Regions from separate parts of the Bradyrhizobium sp. CCBAU 25338 genome, predicted to be linked through region 1. Evidence: predicted binding sites of a transcription regulator. Region 1 holds the regulator's gene; each other region holds the start of a gene.
What was found. The regulator LexA, encoded in region 1, represses DNA repair genes until DNA is damaged. The targets are predictions, from matches to a motif close to TGTTCNNNNTGTGTTCNG.
Positions count from the first base shown of each region.

Region 2: a site for LexA is predicted at 792-809, ahead of ACM42_RS32790 (ribonuclease T2). Genes of this name have one in related genera too.
Region 3: a site for LexA is predicted at 1,079-1,096, ahead of ACM42_RS23965 (DUF3072 domain-containing protein). Genes of this name have one in related genera too.

Region 1 is NZ_LFKY01000032.1:30,229-32,489, reverse strand. Features, by position in the region: gene ACM42_RS12270 (molybdopterin molybdotransferase MoeA) at 1-558, shown strand, start outside; gene lexA (transcriptional repressor LexA) at 735-1,436, shown strand; gene ACM42_RS12260 (hypothetical protein) at 1,933-2,261, shown strand, end outside.
Region 2 is NZ_LFKY01000042.1:638,653-640,913, reverse strand. Features, by position in the region: gene ACM42_RS32800 (hypothetical protein) at 1-88, opposite strand, end outside; gene ACM42_RS32795 (hypothetical protein) at 273-734, shown strand; gene ACM42_RS32790 (ribonuclease T2) at 855-1,547, shown strand; gene ACM42_RS32785 (23S rRNA (adenine(2030)-N(6))-methyltransferase RlmJ) at 1,632-2,261, shown strand, end outside.
Region 3 is NZ_LFKY01000039.1:395,061-397,321, forward strand. Features, by position in the region: gene ACM42_RS23950 (hypothetical protein) at 84-341, shown strand; gene ACM42_RS23955 (hypothetical protein) at 436-678, shown strand; gene ACM42_RS23960 (hypothetical protein) at 796-1,017, opposite strand; gene ACM42_RS23965 (DUF3072 domain-containing protein) at 1,133-1,327, shown strand; gene ACM42_RS23970 (DUF6496 domain-containing protein) at 1,414-1,707, shown strand; gene ACM42_RS23975 (hypothetical protein) at 1,720-2,082, opposite strand.

The DNA.
Region 1 (2,261 bases):
CTCGGCGTTGCCGCCGATACGCTGGAGGCCACTTCCGCCGGCATCCGTCGCGCCCGGGAGAGCGGCGCCGACATCCTGATCACGACCGGTGGCGCATCGGTCGGCGACCACGATCTGGTCCAGCAGGCGCTCAAGGACGAAGGCATCTCGATGTCGTTCTGGAAGATCGCGATTCGGCCCGGCAAGCCGATGATGCACGGACGGCTCGGCGCAATGCGCGTGATCGGCCTCCCCGGCAATCCCGTGTCGTCTTACGTGTGCGCCTTCCTGTTCATGGTGCCGCTGATTCGCGCCCTGTCGGGCCGATCAGTGATTCATCATCGCCGCGAGCGCGCCGTGCTGGGCCGCGATCTCGGTGCCAACGACCAGCGCGAGGATTATCTGCGTGCGCGCCTGGAACAGCGTGACGACGGCGCGCTCGTCGCCCATCCCGTCAGCCATCAGGACTCCTCTCTGCTTGCGAATCTCGCTGCGGCGCAGGTACTTCTCGTGCGCGCACCGTTCGCGCCGAGGGCCGAGGCCGGCACGCCTTGCGAGGTGCTGCGCCTGCCCGCCTGAGCTGCACGGCCACACGCATCGCGCGAGCTTCGCTCTGTTCACCGTAAATTAAGCAGTTGCGGAACACATATCGAACATATAGTGTCCGTTCATGATTTGTTTCGAACGTGTAGCAGCTTATCGCTGAACTCCTCGTCTCGGAATCGAACGACATCAACCGGGGGACTTTCGTCGAGATGTTGACGCGCAAACAATACGAGCTTCTACGGTTCATCAGCGAACGTCTGAAGGAAAGCGGCGTGCCGCCGTCCTTCGACGAGATGAAGGATGCGCTCGACCTGCGCTCGAAGTCAGGCATCCATCGCCTGATCACTGCGCTCGAGGAGCGCGGCTTCATCCGCCGCCTGCCCAACCGCGCCCGTGCCATCGAGGTGATCAAGCTGCCCGAGCTCCAGGCCGCCGCCGGCAGCCGCCGCGGCTTCACGCCGAGCGTCATCGAGGGCAATCTCGGCAAGGTGCGCGCGACCTCCAGCCCGCCTGTGGACGAGGGCGAGCGTCCCGTCGCGGTGCCCGTGATGGGCCGCATCGCGGCCGGCACGCCGATCGAGGCGCTGCAGACCCGCAGCCACACCATCAGCGTGCCGCCCGACATGCTCGGCTCGGGCGAGCACTACGCGCTCGAAGTCCGCGGCGATTCGATGGTCGAGGCCGGCATCCTCGATGGCGACATGGCGCTGATCCAGCGCAACGAGAGCGCCGATACCGGCGACATCGTGGTGGCGCTGATCGACGACGAGGAAGCCACGCTCAAGCGCTTCCGCCGCCGCGGCGCCTCTATCGCGCTCGAGCCCGCCAACGCCGCCTACGAGGTCCGCATTCTTCCGCCGAACCGCGTGAAGATTCAGGGCAAGCTGATCGGGCTGTACCGCAAGTACTGAGCGGTCCTGCGGTCGCTCGACACCTATTGGAGCGGATCCGCTATCCGCTCCGGCTGGATGGTTTTTCCGGTTCTGCTCAGATTGTCCGGCCCCCTCTTTCGGCGGCTCATCCTCGACACGCCGCACGACGCAACATCGCTTCGCGGCCTGAGAATGCGAGGACAGGTGTTGCGCCGGACGTTTCATGGACGATCGTTGCTGCGCCGATCGCAGCAACGGTGACGTAAGCCGCTGCCATACAATCGCACCGCCATTCCGCAAGCGAGCTGGCAATACTCGGGCTGGTCGGCGCCCGCGGGGCGCTGACGCACGCCTTCCGAATACGCATGCATCGGCTTTGTTCCTATCGAATCCGGGAAAGATAATGTGATCGCGGCTTGCGGCGCAAAGCCGCAGATTTGCCTACAACGAAGCAGAGCGTTGCTTGCTTCCACCTGATAGAGGCCTGCGCCTCCAAAAGAGGTGCGGGTTGCTATCTTCGCATGAGGAGCACCCGATGTGTGACTACAGCCTGCATGCCGTCGCGACGCGCCCCGCCGAAGTCGGCGAGACGATCGTCACGACAACCTTCCGTGGCACCTCGACGCGCGGCTTCGCCTCCGAAGCCGATCTCTCCGTCGCAGTCTGCCTGCTGCCGGGAACGGAGCTCGCTTTCGCCGACAACGTCCGTTACGACAATCGCTGGATCTGGACGCGCACCGTGAACTCCCGCGTCGGCAAGTTCGGCAAGATCGACCCGCACATTCCCGATCGCCATCATGACGCGATCGAATTCCCCGACGGCAAATACGTGCTGGTGACACAGCTCGTCGAAGGCCAGCGCGC
Region 2 (2,261 bases), on a different contig from region 1:
CCTTGAACGGCGGCACGATATCGGCGCGCGCCGACTGGCTCGCCATCATACCCAGGGCAAGAAGGCCAGCGGCCGCAATGATTCGCATTCCCGTCACTCCAGTTGGCTGGCGCCAGTCTACGGTGCCGGGATGGAAGTGAAAAGAACAGAAGCCCGGTTAGCCGCGACGTCCTGGTCAACTCCTGGCCAAGTGTTGCCGCGCTGCACTTGACCTCCCCCGGCCTTCGCGGCACCGTCTGAGCTTCGCAAGACCTGAGCTGTCTGGATTGACCATGCGCGCCCCCTCCCCGAAATCGCTTCGCTTTGCCGCCCTTCTCGGCCTCATGTTCGGGGCGCTGTCGCTCGGCGAGGCCAGGGCCGCCAATCCGCTGGAGCTGAATTTCTGGCTGAGCGGACCGCGCTACGACGGCGCCGTCGTCGATTGCGACAAGGCCCTGCCGACGATCGCCACCCAGTTCTGGGAAAAAGAGAGCTCGTTCTGGAATTCCTCGTTGAAGATCACCGGCTTCTCCGCCGTTCACGAGGTCGCGTTCAGGCCCTGGCAGTCCGACAACATTCCCCGCCGCTATTGCACCGGCGATGCCATGCTCAATGACGGCAAGGTGCGCAAAGTGCACTTCTCGATCGCCGAGGATGCTGGTTTCGCCGGCTATGGCGATGGCGTCGAATGGTGCGTGGTCGGGCTCGACCGCAACTGGGCCTACAATCCGGCTTGCCGCGCCGCCAAGCCCTGATCCGAAGAGCGCCTGATTCGGGCTGACCAACCGGCAGACGACAGCCGCTTCGAATTTTGTTCTTGAAATGTTCTCTTTGCCTGCTAGGCTGCGTGCACAGTCTAGTTGAGGGGCGTTGCCATGTTTCATCCCAGATTGCGTTCGTTGTCCCGTTTGATGATCTCGCTGACCCTCGCCGCCGGGCTGGCAACGCTCGCCGGCGGCGCGAAAGCCCAGGACAAGCGGCAGAACGCGCCGGGCGAGTTCGACTTCTATGTGCTCGCGCTGTCATGGTCGCCCTCGTTCTGCGAAGAGGCGGCCGAGCGTGGCGGCCGTTCCCAGATCCAGTGCGGCGGACGGCCCTACGCTTTCGTCGTGCATGGGCTGTGGCCGCAATATGAGAATGGCTTCCCGGAATATTGCCAGCGGCCGGCGCCGCGGCTGAACCGCAACATCGTGTCCTCGATGCTCGATTTGATGCCGGCGCCGGGCCTGATCTTCAACGAATGGGACAAGCATGGCACCTGCTCGGGGCTCGAGGGCCGCAGCTATTTCGAGACGATCCGGAAAGCGCGCGCCGCGATCAAGATCCCGGCCGACTATCTCGATCTGTCACAGGCCAAGACCGTAGCGCCGGCGGAGGTCGAGGAGGCCTTCATCAAGGCCAATCCGGGCCTCAGCAATGCCAGCATCTCGGTCACCTGCAACCGGACACGGCTGTCCGAGGTCCGCATCTGCCTCAGCAGGGACCTGCAATTCCGCGCCTGCGACGAGATCGAGCGCCGCGCCTGCCGCCGCGACCAGGTGACGATGCCGCCGATCAGGGGCGGTTGAGGCCGACTGCTCCGATCGTCGTTTCGGGGCGCGCACCGCGCGAACTATGATGCGCAGCATCGCGCGATGTCGTAACTCTCCGCCATGAACTACCGCCACGCCTTCCACGCCGGCAGCTTCGCCGATGTCATCAAGCACATCGTGCTGGCGCGCATCCTCACTTATTTGCAGGACAAGCCGGCGGCGTTCCGCGTCATCGACACCCATGCCGGCGCCGGCCTCTACGATCTCGACAGCGACGAGGCGCGCCGGGGCGGCGAATGGCTGACCGGCATTGCGCGGCTGCTGCAGGCGCGCCTGTCGAACGAGACCGCGGCGCTGACCAAGCCCTATCTCGACATCGTCCGCGCCTTCAATCCGAAGGGCGAGCTCAAGGCCTATCCGGGCTCGCCGTTGATCGCGCGCGGCCTGCTCAGGCCGCAGGACCGGCTCGTCGCCTGCGAGGTCGAGCCGAAGGCGCGGAAAGCGCTGATCGACGTGCTGCGCCGCGACGAACAGGCCCGCGTGGTCGATCTCGACGGCTGGGTGGCACTGCCGGCCTTCGTGCCGCCGAAGGAGCGGCGCGGCCTCGTGCTGATCGACCCGCCCTTCGAGGCCAAGGACGAGTTCGAACGGCTGGGCGAAGCCTTCTCGACAGCTTTCGTGAAATGGCCGACCGGTATCTATGTAATCTGGTATCCCGCCAAGAGCCGGCGTGCCACCGACACGCTGGCG
Region 3 (2,261 bases), on a different contig from region 1:
GAAGCGGGCGATGACAATTATTTCAACCGAATGGAACCAGACAATCACGCGGGTGTTTGCATGCCAATTCGGGATGCACTCCCATGCGCACGAATAAGTCGTCTGAGCTGATCTCTGCCAGCGGACTTATCAAGCTGCTGACGCAGGCAATGATGGGCGCGGCCCTCGGCCTCACCTTCAGCCTCATGCTGGTTCTGTCCAATCCAGCCGTGGCCAACCTGCTCAATAACGGCGGAAGCCAGGCCATTCTGGTCTTCACTCTCACCTTGGTGACGACGTTCGCGATCGGTGCGACGCTCACTGGCGTCGTCTTCATCATTGACGAGGACAAGCAATCTTGAAGCGCGCGTGACCCGCAGGAGATGCTTTGTCGGGAACTCCTGCGGCGAAGAGCGGTTGGCTGCCTGCGTCAAATTAACTCAGGGAGTTTCCCGCATGAAGACGACCAAGCTCGCTCTCGCCGTAATGTTGGCAACCGGCCTTGCCGCCGCGCCGTTCGCCGTGCAGGCCAAGTCACACAAGGCCAAGCATGGATCCTCGATGTCATCGTCGCAGACCACCGGCGCCAACACCAAGTCCTCCAAGGGTGCTGATCCTTCCGGCCAAGGCGGCTCCGGCCCCGGCTCCGATCAGGGTGGCACCATGACGAACAAGGGCGGCATGACCAACACCAAATAGGCCACTCCCTGGAATCCATCGAGGGCTCCGCCCATTGCGGGGCCCTTTCTCTTGGTACTCGGGCGCAGTTTCAAATCCGATACGCGTCCGGATCCTCTTCCACCGCCCGCTCCCTGATCAGCGGGGCCCGCTCGCGCGCACGGGATTGCCGCCCGTCTTCGCGGGACGAAGGCGCACCCGGTCGCGGACGTCAGGCAGAACGTCGCTGCCACCAGCTGCCTTCCATTCGCCGATCAGGAGGTTGATTCTCCGGCGCAGATCCATCTGCGCCAGGGCCCTTTCCGTACAGTCGCGGTCGCGCTCGACGAGATCGCGCACCGACGCCTCGACGTCGGCCATTTCTAGCCTCAAGACTCTGATTTTACGTCGAATTTCATTAATTCTGTTGTCCATGGTTTATTAGAACAAAATAAGAACATATAGTCAAGTCACGATTTCAGAACGGAGAAAACAGATGCAGGTTCAGGGTAAATACGACGCCAGGGTTTTTCTTGGCGAGCAGATGACGCGGGCGCAGGGTCTCAGGCTGAAGCGGCTGAGCGAAGAGGCCTATCAGCCCGCCCAGTTTGCACGGGACCTGTCCTTCGGTGAGGCCGCACGGCGCATCCAGGCGCTGGAGGCGGAGATCGAGCTAGCGAACTCCTTCTAGGCTGCGTCGCGCGCCTGCACGTTGTGTACGCGCTGCCGGAACCATGGCTGAGCCGTGTGGTTCTCCTTCGCCAAGGGAGAACATGCATGGCACGTAAGGCAAAGAAACGTCGCTACTCACGCAGCTCCGGCAGCGATGTCGAAAGCGAGATGCGGCGCTACAAAAAGGGTACCGCGAAGAGCGGGCGCGGGGGACGCGGCGGCCGCGTGAAGAGCCGCAAGCAGGCAATCGCGATCGGACTGTCGAAGGCGCGCAAGAAGGGCAAGAAGGTCCCGAAGAAGGCATCGAAGCGGAAGAGTGCCAAGAAGACGTCGAGAAAATCGTCTAAGTCAAGCAAGTCGTCTAAGAAGTCGTCGAAGCGCAAATCCAGCAAGCGCTGACGCTGACCCGTCTCAGATCATGCTGCCCGGCATGAAGCAACGGATCGAAATCCCGAACGCCGTCTTCACCGGCCACACCATGGTGCGGCCGGCCCGGTTCGGCTCGGTGATGACGGCTTCGTCCGGCACCTCGATCCACTGCCCGTCCAGACGCACGCGGTAACGCCCGTTATGCGACTCCCAGTCGGGATCGGCGACGGCAAATCCGTCCGCATCCGAGCAGCACGGACCGAGCTGGCTGCGCAGACTGTCGAACCATGGTTTTAGAGGGGAGTTCGCGTAGCGGCCGTCGTCACGTCCGAGCGCGTTTCCGCCCCAGAGCACCAATGACGCTGTGAGCAGTGCACTCCTCCGCGAGAGCTTCAATCGAACCATGTCGGCACCGATCAAATGCGAACCGCCGGCAAGTTCCACAAAGCGGCGGCAAGTTCGAGTTCCACGACTGCAACCCACCTTGCGACTCCTTTGTCGCAGCGGTGCTGGAACTGTGATCAACGAACACGGCTTTTTCGGACGAACTGCTTCACCATTCCTGTGTTAACGAGAATGTTATC